Regions from separate parts of the Streptomyces sp. NPDC057697 genome, predicted to be linked through region 2. Evidence: riboswitches for the same ligand, from Rfam matches in the RefSeq annotation. Region 2 holds a riboswitch; the other holds the start of a gene.
What was found. Region 2 has a riboswitch for cobalamin ahead of nrdI (class Ib ribonucleoside-diphosphate reductase assembly flavoprotein NrdI). Riboswitches for the same ligand answer to the same signal wherever they lie in the genome.
Positions count from the first base shown of each region.

Region 1: linked by a shared signal. The riboswitch ahead of ACFVFH_RS08585 (ribonucleoside-diphosphate reductase subunit alpha) and the one ahead of nrdI (class Ib ribonucleoside-diphosphate reductase assembly flavoprotein NrdI) in region 2 are both predicted to bind cobalamin.

Region 1 is NZ_JBHVJA010000002.1:804,748-811,020, reverse strand. Features, by position in the region: gene ACFVFH_RS08605 (extracellular solute-binding protein) at 1-973, opposite strand, end outside; gene ACFVFH_RS08600 (GntR family transcriptional regulator) at 1,253-2,017, shown strand; gene ACFVFH_RS08595 (DUF3311 domain-containing protein) at 2,285-2,539, shown strand; gene mctP (monocarboxylate uptake permease MctP) at 2,536-4,170, shown strand; cobalamin riboswitch at 4,336-4,477, shown strand; gene ACFVFH_RS08585 (ribonucleoside-diphosphate reductase subunit alpha) at 4,617-6,273, shown strand, end outside.
Region 2 is NZ_JBHVJA010000012.1:83,295-89,567, reverse strand. Features, by position in the region: gene aceB (malate synthase A) at 1-1,209, shown strand, start outside; gene ACFVFH_RS27365 (3-hydroxybutyryl-CoA dehydrogenase) at 1,206-2,075, shown strand; cobalamin riboswitch at 2,377-2,600, shown strand; gene nrdI (class Ib ribonucleoside-diphosphate reductase assembly flavoprotein NrdI) at 2,771-3,202, shown strand; gene nrdE (class 1b ribonucleoside-diphosphate reductase subunit alpha) at 3,199-5,367, shown strand; gene nrdF (class 1b ribonucleoside-diphosphate reductase subunit beta) at 5,400-6,273, shown strand, end outside.

The sequences.
Region 1 (6,273 bases), on a different contig from region 2:
GGTCCTGCTTCTTGCTGCCCGCGGCCACGGCGAGGTTCGAGCCGCCCAGGAAGACGCCCTCGGGCTTGTCGGCGGTCTCACCGGGGATGGTGAAGAAGCCGATGTCGTCCTTGAGCTTCGGGTTGGCCTTGAGTGCGGTACCGGCCTCGTAGCCCATCGCGATGATGGCGCCGGTCTTGCCCTTGGCGAAGACCTCGGCCTGCTGCGGGGTGGCCTCGTCCTTGTCCTTGGGAGCCTTGGAGAAGGCCTGGTACTGCTTGTAGACGTCCATGGCCTCGGCGACCTTCGGGTCGGCCAGGTTGGAGACGTACTTGTCGCCTTCCTTCTTGACCGGCGAGACGTCCTTGCCGACGAGCAGGCCGTCGAAGAAGTACCAGTTCTGGCCGGGCAGGTAGATCGGCTCGGCGTCGCCCTTCTTCTCGATGGCCTTGAACGCCTTGAAGAGGTCGTCGCGGGTCTTCGGCGTCTCGGTGATACCGGCGTCCTTGAAGACCTTCTTGTTGTACATGACGACGCGGTTGCCCACGTACCACGGCAGGGCGTACTGCTTGCCGTCGTAGATGGAGGGCTGGTTGACGCCGTCGGCCCAGGCGGAGCCGATCTCCTTCTTCAGGTCACCGAGGTCCGCGAGACCGCCGGTCTTGGCGTACGCCGGGGTCTGGGTGTTGCCGATCTCCAGGACGTCCGGCGGGTTGGACTCGGAGAGGGCGGTGGTGACCTTCTGCTGAATGCCGTTCCAGTCCTGGACTTCGATCTTCAGCTTGGCCTTGGTCTTCTTCTCGAACTCCTCGGTGACCGTCTTGGTCCACCCGTCCGGGTTCGAGCCGGACATGGTCCACACCGTCAGGGTCTGGCCCTTGTACGCGTCCGGACCGGCCTTCTTGCCACTGTCGCCGCCGTCGTCGGACCCACACGCGGCGAGGCCGATCATCATGCCCGCGACGCCGATCGCCGCGATGAGCTTGCGCTTCACGCCAAACCCTCCTCAGGGATACTGCAACCCCGCCCACCGCGAAGACATTCGACGAGTACTGCTGGGGCTGGACCTGGTCTTTAATGGTTTAGACCAGTACCGGGAGCTTGGCCTAGACCTTTTGGGGTGTCAAGGGTGTATAAGAAGTGCACTCGCGTCCGTTATAGGACCGACACCTAAGGGAGGGCGACGAGCCGTGACCGGACCGTGCCACCATGTGAGCCGCGACAGACGGAGGAGCCGGTGACGGCAGCAACGCAAGCGTCGGGAAGGCGGACCATGGGTGCCGACGGGGGCAGTACGGAGAACGAGACGGGCGCGGCCACGCGTACGGCGCGCGTCCCGAAGTACTACCGGCTGAAGCGACATCTGCTCGACATGACGGACACCATGCCGCCGGGCACCCCCGTGCCACCGGAGCGGACCCTGGCCGCCGAGTTCGACACCTCGCGCACCACCGTGCGCCAGGCGCTCCAGGAGCTGGTCGTCGAGGGCCGCCTGGAGCGCATCCAGGGCAAGGGCACCTTCGTCGCCAAGCCGAAGGTCTCGCAGGCCCTGCAACTCACCTCGTACACCGAGGACATGCGCGCCCAGGGCCTCGAACCGACGTCCCAGCTGCTGGACATCGGCTACGTGACCGCCGACGACACGCTCGCCGGACTCCTCGACATCACCGCCGGCGGCCGGGTGCTGCGGATCGAGCGGCTTCGGCTGGCGAGCGGCGAGCCGATGGCGATCGAGACCACCCATCTTTCGGCCAAACGCTTTCCGGCGCTGCGCCGTTCGCTGGTGAAGTACACCTCCCTCTACACCGCGCTGGCGGAGGTGTACGACGTACGGCTGGCGGAGGCCGAGGAGACCATCGAGACCTCACTGGCCACCCCGCGCGAGGCCGGGCTGCTCGGCACGGACGTGGGCCTGCCGATGCTGATGCTCTCCCGGCACTCGGTCGACGGACAGGGCGAGCCGGTGGAGTGGGTGCGCTCGGTCTACCGGGGCGACCGGTACAAGTTCGTGGCGCGGCTGAAGCGGCCCACGGACTGAGAGCGTCCGGCGCGATGGACGATTTTCCGCCACCGCGCCCGTACGGACCACCGCTGAGGGCCCCCGTGGAATTCACCATTCCACGGGGGCCTCTCGCATGCCCTGGTACGGACCAACTCTCGTACGCCTGACGCAATTTCGAGCATATGCACCCACCCGGGCGACCGTTGTCGGACCGCAATGCGGACAGGGGGTGACGTTGACCGGAACCCTCCCCTAGATTTCCTGCGCATTACCAGGTGATCAGCGAGGGGACGGAGTCGCCGCATGCCAGCAGAACCAGAAGGAAAACCGCCCACCGTCACACCGGTCCGGGTGGTCATCGCCCTCTGTCTCGTCGCGCCGTTCGTGGCGATGCTCTGGGTGAGTTCGTACGCGAAGGTGGACCCCACCTTCATCGGCATTCCGTTCTTCTACTGGTACCAGATGCTCTGGGTGCTCATCTCCACCGCGCTCACGATGACCGCGTACAAGCTGTGGCAGCGTGACCAGCGCGCCCGCAAGGGAGGTGGGCAGGCGTGAAGGACGGTGTGAACGGCGTCGCGCTCGGCGTCTTCATCTTCTTCTTCGTGGCCGTCACGGTCATGGGCTTCCTGGCGGCGCGGTGGCGCAAGGCCGAGAACGAGGCCAGTCTCGACGAATGGGGCCTGGGCGGTCGTTCGTTCGGGACCTGGGTCACCTGGTTCCTGCTCGGCGGCGACCTGTACACCGCGTACACCTTCGTCGCCGTTCCGGCGGCGATCTACGCGGCGGGGGCGGCGGGCTTCTTCGCCGTGCCCTACACGATCCTGGTGTACCCGCTGATCTTCACCTTCCTGCCGCGGCTCTGGTCGGTCTCGCACAAGCACGGATACGTCACCACCTCGGACTTCGTCCGCGGGCGCTTCGGCTCCAAGGGACTGTCGCTGGCGGTCGCCGTCACCGGCATCCTCGCCACGATGCCGTACATCGCGCTCCAGCTCGTCGGCATCCAGGCGGTGCTGGACGTGATGGGCGTCGGCGGCGGCGAGAACACCCACTGGTTCGTCAAGGACCTGCCGCTGCTGATCGCGTTCGCGGTGCTCGCCGCGTACACCTACTCGTCGGGGCTTCGGGCGCCCGCGCTGATCGCGTTCGTCAAGGACGGGCTGATCTACCTGGTCATCGCGGTGGCGATCATCTACATCCCGATCAAGCTCGGCGGCTTCGACGACATCTTCGCCAAGGCGGGCGAGGCGTTCTCGAAGACCAATCCGGCGACCGGACAGCCACGCGGCGCGCTCGCGCCGGGCGAGGCGGGCCACTGGGGATACGCCACCCTGGCGCTGGGCTCGGCGCTGGCGCTGTTCATGTACCCGCACTCGATCACGGCGACGCTCTCCAGCCGCAGCCGCAACGTGATCCGGCGCAACACCACGATCCTGCCGCTGTACTCGCTGATGCTGGGCCTGCTGGCGCTGCTCGGCTTCATGGCCATCGCCGCCGGGATCAAGGTGGACAACGGACAGCTGGCCATCCCGCAGCTGTTCGAGGACATGTTCCCGGACTGGTTCGCGGGCGTCGCGTTCGCCGCCATCGGCATCGGCGCGCTGGTGCCCGCCGCGATCATGTCGATCGCCGCGGCGAACCTCTTCACCCGCAACATCTACAAGGACTTCCTGAGGCCGGACGCGACCCCGGAGCAGGAGACCAAGGTCTCCAAGCTGGTGTCGCTGCTGGTCAAGGTCGGCGCGCTGGCCTTCGTCCTCACCATGGACAAGACGGTCGCGATCAACTTCCAGCTGCTCGGCGGCATCTGGATCCTCCAGACGATGCCGGCCCTGGTCGGCGGCCTGTTCACCCGCTGGTTCCACCGCTGGGCGCTGCTCGCGGGCTGGGCGGTCGGCATGGTGTACGGGACGGTGGCCGCGTACGGGGTCGCCAGCCCGACCCAGGCGCACTTCGGCGGATCGTCCAAGGAGATCCCTGGCATCGGCGAGATCGGCTACATCGGCCTCACCGCGTTCGTGCTGAACGTGGTCGTGACGGTGGTGCTCACCTTCGTCCTGAACGCCGTGAAGGCGCCCGCCGGGACCGACGAGACCTCCCCGGCCGACTACACGGCCGACGCGGGCGACCCGGGTGTCAGCGCGGAGCTCCCGCCGGCCACGGCAGGGGCGCCGGGCGGCCACTGAGGCCCGCGCCAACGGCCCGTCGACGGCCCGTCGAGCCTCCTCCAGCGGGGCGCGGCGGGCCGTCGGCGTGATCCGGCCCCACGGCCCCGGAAAGGGCCGTACGGCTCATTCTGTGGGCCCGCTCCGACGGGCGCGACACAACATGTGGGGGCTGCCTCATCAGGCAGCCCCCACATGTATGCTCGTCCTCGCTGTCGCCGCAGGGGAATCCGGTGAGAATCCGGAACTGTCCCGCAACGGTGTATTCAGTGCGCTTTTGTGCACCCCCGAGTCAGTCCGACGACCTGCCGGCAGCGCATCCGGCTCGACCGAACCGGATGCCAGACGTCCGGGCCTCGCGGTTGGGCCGGTGGACGCCGTGCGGAGTGCTGCCCTGCCCCGGGTGCGTGTCCGCCCGGCTGCCACGATCCCCCGCCGGCCCCGAGCCGAGCGAGGGAGAGCACCACGTGACCATCGCGCCAGCCGATCCGGCTTCAGTCGCCGAGTCCGCAGCAGCCGAGTCCGAGGCAGCCGTACAGGACGGACCGGGGACCGCGCTGCTGCGCACCCTGACCGCCCTCACCGCCGATCTGCCCGACACCGACCCCGGCCGGGTCGCCGCCGCCGCGCTGCGCGGCCGCAGCGCGCGGGCGGACGAGGCCGAGCTGCGCGCGCTGGCCACCGAGGCCGCCGCGGGTCTGATCTCCGAGGACCCGGCCTACTCCCGGCTCGCCGCCCGGCTCCTGACCCTCGCCATCGCGGACGAGGCGGCCGGCCAGGGCGCGGTCTCCTTCTCCGCCTCGGTCGCCGTGGGGCACCGCGAGGGCCTGATCGCGGACCGTACCGCCGAGTTCGTGGCCCGGCACGCGGCCGCGCTGGACGCGCTGGTGGAGCGTGCGCTCGCCGACGGCGCGGACGACCGCTTCGGCTACTTCGGGCTGCGGACGCTGCACAGCCGCTATCTGCTGCGCCACCCGCACACCCGTCAGGTCATCGAGACGCCCCAGCACTTCATGCTGCGCGTCGCGGCCGGGCTCGCCGAGGACGACTCGCAGCGCGCGGTGGACGAGGTGGCGGCGCTGTACGGGCTGATGAGCCGACTCGACTACCTGCCCTCCTCCCCCACGCTCTTCAACTCCGGCACCCGGCACCCGCAGATGTCCTCCTGCTACCTGCTGGACTCCCCGCTGGACGAGCTCGACTCGATCTACGACCGCTACCACCAGGTGGCGCGGCTCTCGAAGCACGCGGGCGGCATCGGTCTGTCGTACTCCCGCATCCGCTCCCGCGGTTCGCTGATCCGCGGCACCAACGGGCACTCCAACGGCATCGTGCCGTTCCTCAAGACGCTCGACGCCTCGGTCGCCGCGGTCAACCAGGGGGGCCGCCGCAAGGGCGCCGCCGCCGTCTACCTGGAGACCTGGCACGCGGACATCGAGGAGTTCCTGGAGCTGCGCGACAACACGGGCGAGGACCAGCGGCGTACGCACAACCTCAACCTGGCGCACTGGATCCCGGACGAGTTCATGCGCCGGGTCGACGCGGACGGCGACTGGTCGCTGTTCTCGCCCGCCGACGTGCCCGGCCTGGTCGACCTGTGGGGCGACGAGTTCGACGCCGCGTACCGGGCCGCCGAGGCGAAGGGCCTGGCCCGCAAGTCGCTCCCGGCCCGCGAGCTGTACGGCCGGATGATGCGCACCCTCGCGCAGACCGGCCAGGGCTGGATGACGTTCAAGGACGCCTCCAACCGGACCGCCAACCAGACCGCCGAGCCGGGCAGCGTGGTCCACTCGTCGAACCTGTGCACCGAGATCCTCGAAGTCACCGACGACGGGGAGACGGCCGTCTGCAACCTGGGGTCGGTCAACCTCGGCGCGTTCGTGTCCGGCGGCGACATCGACTGGGAGCGGCTGGACGCCACCGTCCGCACCGCCGTGACCTTCCTGGACCGGGTCGTCGACATCAACTTCTACCCGACCGAGCAGGCCGGCCGCTCCAACGCGAAGTGGCGCCCGGTGGGCCTGGGCGCCATGGGCCTCCAGGACGTCTTCTTCCAGCTGCGGCTGCCGTTCGACTCCCCCGCGGCCCGCGCGCTCTCCACGAAGATCTCCGAACGGATCATGC
Region 2 (6,273 bases):
ATCATCGGCGGGCAGCTGAACGTGCTCGACGCCGTCGAGGGACGTATCGGCTTCGCCGCGCAGGAGGGCCAGGGGTCCCGGCTCGGCGGACGACCCGCCACGGTCATGGTGCGGCCCCGGGGCTGGCACCTGGACGAGGAGCACCTGGAGTTCGACGGCCGCCCCGTCCCCGCCGCGCTCGTGGACTTCGGCCTCTGCTTCTTCCACTGCGCCCAGCGGCAGATCGATGCCGGGCGCGGCCCGTACTTCTATCTCCCCAAGCTGGAGAACCGGTACGAGGCCCGGCTGTGGAACGATGTCTTCCTCCTCGCCCAGGAACTGCTCGGCATCCCCCGTGGCACCGTCCGTGCCACGGTTCTGATCGAGACGATCACGGCCGCGTTCGAGATGGAGGAGATCCTCTACGAACTGCGGGAGCACAGCGCGGGGTTGAACGCGGGCCGCTGGGACTACCTGTTCAGCCTGATCAAGACGTTCGGCCACCGGTCCGACTTCCTCCTTCCCGACCGTGCCCGGGTCACGGCGGCCACCCCCTTCCTGCGGGCCTGCACCGACCTCCTCGTCCGTACCTGTCATCGGCGTGGCGCGCACGCCATCGGCGGGATGGCCGCCCAGGTGCCTGGCGAGGGCCCGGCCGCCGAAGAGGCCGTCCTGGCCAAGGTCCGCCTGGACAAGGAGCGGGAGGCCGAGGACGGCTTCGACGGCTCCTGGGTCGCCCACCCCGCCCTCGTTCCCGTCTGCCGCGCGGCCTTCGACGGAGTCCTCGGTGGGCGGCCCCACCAGCACGACCGTACCCGCGACGACGTCGAGGCCGGCCCGGCCGACCTGCTGTCCGTGCGCCGGATCAGCGGACCGCCCACCTCGGAAGGGGTGCGCACCAACATCTCCGTCATCCTGCGGTACTACGCCGCCTGGCTGCGCGGGCAGGGAACGGTCACCATCGACGGCCTGGTGGAGGACGCCGCCACGGCCGAGATCGCCCGAGTGCAGATCTGGCAGTGGCTGCGGCACCGCGTGGTCGACCGGGAGACCGTCGGGGTGCTGCTCGACGACGAGGTCGCGGCGCTCGGCGCCGAGTACCCGTGGGCGCCCGTGGACGACATCCGCGCACTCTTCGAACGGACGGCCATGACAGGCGAGTTGCCACAGTTCTTCACCCCGGACGCCTACAGCCGCCACCTCGTGCGCCGGACGGAGGTGCGGGCATGAGCGCGGGCATCGCACGCGTCGGCGTGGTCGGTGGCGGGCAGATGGGCGCCGGGATCGCCGAGGTGTGCGCGCGGGCCGGACTGGACACCGTGGTCTGCGAGGTGGACGCGGTGGCCGCCCGCACGGCACGGGACCGGATGGCCGCGTCCCTCGAACGGGCGGTCCGGCGCGGAAGACTGGAACGGGAGGCGGCCCGGGACGCGCTCGCCCGGACGGTGTTCACCGGCGGCCTGGACGTTCTCGCCGACCGGCAGCTCGTCATCGAGGCGGTCGTCGAGAACGCGGATGCCAAGACCGAGGTCTTCGCCGCCCTCGACAAGATTGCCGAGGACCCCGCTGCCATCCTCGCCACCAACACCTCCTCGCTGCCGATCATGCGGCTGGGCATGGCGACCGGCCGCGCGGACCGGGTCGTGGGGCTGCACTTCTTCAATCCCGTCCCGGTCCTGCCACTGGTCGAGGTGGTCCCCTCGCTGCACACCTCGGCCGCGACGACCGCCACGATCGAGGCCTTCGCCACCAGCGCACTCGAAAAGACGGTCATCCGCTCCCAGGACCGGGCGGGCTTCGTCGTCAACGCCCTGCTCATCCCCTATCTGCTCTCCGCCGTGCGGATGGCGGAGTCCGGATTCGCCTCGGCCGCCGACATCGACGCGGGCATGGAGCACGGCTGCGCCCATCCCATGGGCCCGCTGAAGCTGGCGGACCTGATCGGCCTGGACACCGTCGTCTCCATCGCGGAGTCGCTGTACGAGGAGTTCCGCGAGCCCCTCCACGCGCCGCCGCCACTGCTCCGGCGGATGGTGGAGGCGGGTCTGCTGGGCCGGAAGACCGGCCGGGGGTTCCACACCTACGACCAGGGCTGAGGGGCCCGCACCCGCCACGGGGGCCGGCGGGCCCTCGCGGCCGTGCCGGGCGAGGGGCGTGAAGCGCGAGTACGGCGCTTCGCGCCCCTCGCCGTGATTCCGCGCCGCCCCTCATCCCGCCTCGCCGCTCCTCGTCCTGCCGCGCTCCGCCCCGCGTCCGCCGTGCGCGTGCCGTCGTCGGGGCGGAATGTCCCGCGAGCAGGCGGCACCGCCCCCGTCGACCGAAGCAGGACTTAGGTATACCTAACTTTCGCCAGCGACACAACATCTGGGGTGTGCGCGCACACGGCCATCCAGATGTAGTGTTGGCGGTGCTGGTGGTTCGCCGGGCACTGCTGTGCTCGGCGTCGCAAGAGGGAACCCGGTGAAAGACCGGGACTGCCCCGCAGCGGTGAGCGGGAACGACCGCCGTCATACGCACTGGGCCCGACACATCGGGCCCGGGAAGCGACGGCCAGTAGGAGTCTCGAACGACACGAGACGCGCCCGTGAGTCCGAAGACCTGCCACCGGTGCGCACACCGGACAGCGGTGCGCGCGCTCCGAGGCCCCGAGGGAGGGCCGGGTGGCATACGCACGGCCCCGGGTGAGGCGTACCGTTCCACGGCCCCCCGGTCCCCAGCCGTACGCGCCGCACCGCTCCTCCCTCCCGGTCCTCGGGCAGAGACGGGAACGAGCGAGAGGAGACGGCGACCCATGAGCGAACTCGTTTATTTCTCCAGCGTCTCGGAGAACACCAGACGCTTCGTGGAGAAGCTGGACCTGCCGGCCACACGCATCCCCCTGCGTCCGCGCCACGAGGGCACGCCGCAGGTGACCGAACCGTATGTGCTGATCACACCGACCTACGGCGGCGGTGAACGAGCCGGCGCGGTCCCCAGACAGGTGATCCGCTTTCTGAACGTCGAGGCCAACCGGGCGCTGCTGTGCGGGGTCATCGCCTCCGGCAACACCAACTTCGGCGCCGACTACTGCCTGGCCGGCCGGGTGATCTCGGCGAAGTGCCGGGTCCCGGAGCTGTACCGATTCGAACTGCTGGGCACGGAACGAGATGTCCGCGCCGTACGGGAAGGGCTGCGGGAATTTTGGACACGACACTCATCGACGACGGAGCGACAGGCAGCATGAACACCTTCACCACGCCGGTCACGGCCCCCGCGGCCCCGCGCGAGCCGATCGGCACGCGCAAGGACTACCACGCGCTGAACGCCATGCTGAACATCTACGACTGCGACGGCGCGATCCAGTTCGACAAGGACCGCGAGGCCGTCCGTCAGTACTTCCTCCAGCACGTCGATCCCCACACGGTGGTGTTCGACTCGCTCAAGGAGAAGATCGACCACCTCATCGAGAACGACTACTACGAACGGGAGCCGATCCGGCGCTACCGGTGGGAGTTCGTGGAGGAGGCGTACCGGCAGGCGTACGCCCACGAGCACCGCTTCCGCACCTTCCTCGGCGCGTTCAAGTACTACACGTCGTACACCCTCAAGACCTTCGACGGCTCCCGCTACCTGGAGCGGTACGAGGACCGGGTCGTCGCGACCGCGCTGTTCCTCGGCGCGGGGGACGAGGCCCTGGCCTCCCGGCTGGTGGACGAGATGATGACCGGCCGCTTCCAGCCCGCCACCCCGACCTTCCTCAACGCGGGCAAGGCCCAGCGCGGCGAGCTGGTCTCCTGCTTCCTCCTGCGGGTCGAGGACAACCTGGAGTCCATCGGCCGCGGCGTCAACTCCGCCCTCCAGCTCTCCAAGCGGGGCGGCGGAGTGGCCCTGCTGCTGACGAACCTGCGCGAGCAGGGCGCGCCGATCAAGAAGATCGAGAACCAGTCGTCCGGTGTCGTTCCCGTGATGAAGCTCCTGGAGGACTCCTTCTCCTACGCCAACCAGCTCGGTGCGCGGCAGGGCGCGGGCGCGGTCTATCTGCACGCGCACCACCCGGACATCATGCGGTTCCTGGACACCAAGCGGGAGAACGCGGACGAGAAGATCCGGATCAAGACCCTCTCGCTCGGTGTCGTCGTCCCGGACATCACCTTCGAACTCGCCAAGCGCAACGAGGACATGCACCTGTTCTCGCCGTACGACGTCGAGCGGGAGTACGGCAGGCCGCTGGCCGATCTGTCGGTGAGCGAGCACTACGACGAGATGGTCGCCAATCCGCGCATCCGCACGACCAGGCTCGGCGCCCGCGAGTTCTTCAAGACGATCGCGGAGCTGCAGTTCGAGTCCGGCTACCCGTACCTGCTGTTCGAGGACACGGTGAACCGGGCCAACCCGGTGCCCGGCTGGATCAACATGTCCAACCTGTGCTCGGAGATCCTCCAGGTCAACACAGCCAGCACGTACGACGCCTCGCTCGGTTACGAGAAGGTCGGCCGGGACATCTCCTGCAACCTGGGGTCGCTCAACATCGCCGCCGCCATGGCCTCTCCGGACCTCGGCGCCACCGTCGAGACGGCGGTGCGCGGCCTGACGTCCGTCTCCGACCAGTCGAACATCGACGCCGTGCCGTCCGTGGCGCATGGCAACGACCTCTCCCACTCCATCGGCCTCGGCCAGATGAACCTGCACGGCTACCTCGCCTCGCAGCGCATCCACTACGGGAGCGAGGAGGGTGTCGACTTCACGAACATGTACTTCTACGCGGTCGCCTTCCACGCCCTGCACGCCTCCAACCGCATCGCGATCGAACGCGGCACCGCCTTCGACGGCTTCGAGAAGACCGCGTACGCCGACGGCTCCTACTTCGACAAGTACACCGAGCAGGTGTGGGAGCCGGCCACCGAGCGGGTGCGGAAGCTGTTCGCCGACGCGGGGACCCACCTGCCCACCCAGGACGACTGGCGTGAACTGAAGCGGTCCGTGCGGGAGCACGGCATCTACAACCAGTACCTCCAGGCCGTGCCGCCCACCGGGTCCATCAGCTACATCAACGACTCGACCCCCTCCATCCACCCGATCGCCTCCAAGGTGGAGATCCGCAAGGAGGGCAAGCTCGGCCGCGTCTACTACCCGGCGCCGCACATGGACAACGACAACCTGGAGTACTTCCAGGACGCGTACGAGATCGGCTACGAGAAGATCATCGACACGTACGCGGCGGCCACCCGCCATGTCGACCAGGGGCTGAGCTGCACGCTCTTCTTCCGGGACACGGCCACCACCCGCGATCTGAACAAGGCGCAGATCCACGCCTGGCGCAAGGGCATCAAGACCCTCTACTACATCCGGCTGCGCCAGGAGGCCCTGGAAGGCACCGAGATCGAGAACTGCCTGTCCTGCACCCTGTGACCGCCCCCGTCCGCGAACCCGAGGCACCAGCGATGACCACCACCCCCGCCCCCGTGACCGACACCTCGGTCACCCCTCCCTCCTACCGCCACGACCCGGCCGCCCGGTTGCGTCCGGTCAACTGGAACCGCGTCACCGACGAGAAGGACCTGGAGGTCTGGAACCGTCTCACGGCCAACTTCTGGCTGCCCGAGAAGGTCCCGCTCTCCAACGACGTGAACGCCTGGCAGCAGCGGCTGAGCGCCGAGGAACGCACCCTGACCATGCGGGTGTTCACCGGGCTGACCATGCTCGACACCGTGCAGGCGACGGTCGGCGAGATCGTCCAGATCCAGGACGCGCGCACCGAGCACGAGGAGGCGGTGTACACCAACATCGCCTTCATGCAGGCGGTCCACGCCCGCAGCTACTCCTCGGTGTTCTCGACGCTCGCCGGCACCCCGGAGATCGACGACGCCTACCGCTGGGCCGTGGACAACGACGTCCTCCAGCAGCGCTGCAAGACCGTCCTGAAGCACTACTACGGCGACGACCCGCTGAAGCGGAAGGTCGCCTCCACGCTGCTGTCGTCGCTGCTGCTGTACGCCGGCTTCTACCTCCCCCTGCACTTCTCCACCCATGCCCTGCTCACCAACACGGCGGACATGATCCGGCTGATCCTGCGCGACAAGGCGGTGCACGGCTACTACTCCGGCTACAAGTACCAGCGCGGCCTGGAGAAGCTGGACCCGGCCGGGCGGGAGGAGATGCGGAAGTTCACCCACGACCTGCTGGAGGAGCTGTACCAGCTGGAACTCCGGTACTCGGGCGACCTGTACGAGCCTCTCGGGCTGATGGACGACGTGGCCGTCTTCGTCCGCTACAACGCCGACAAGGCGCTGATGAACCTCGGTTACCCGGCGCGCT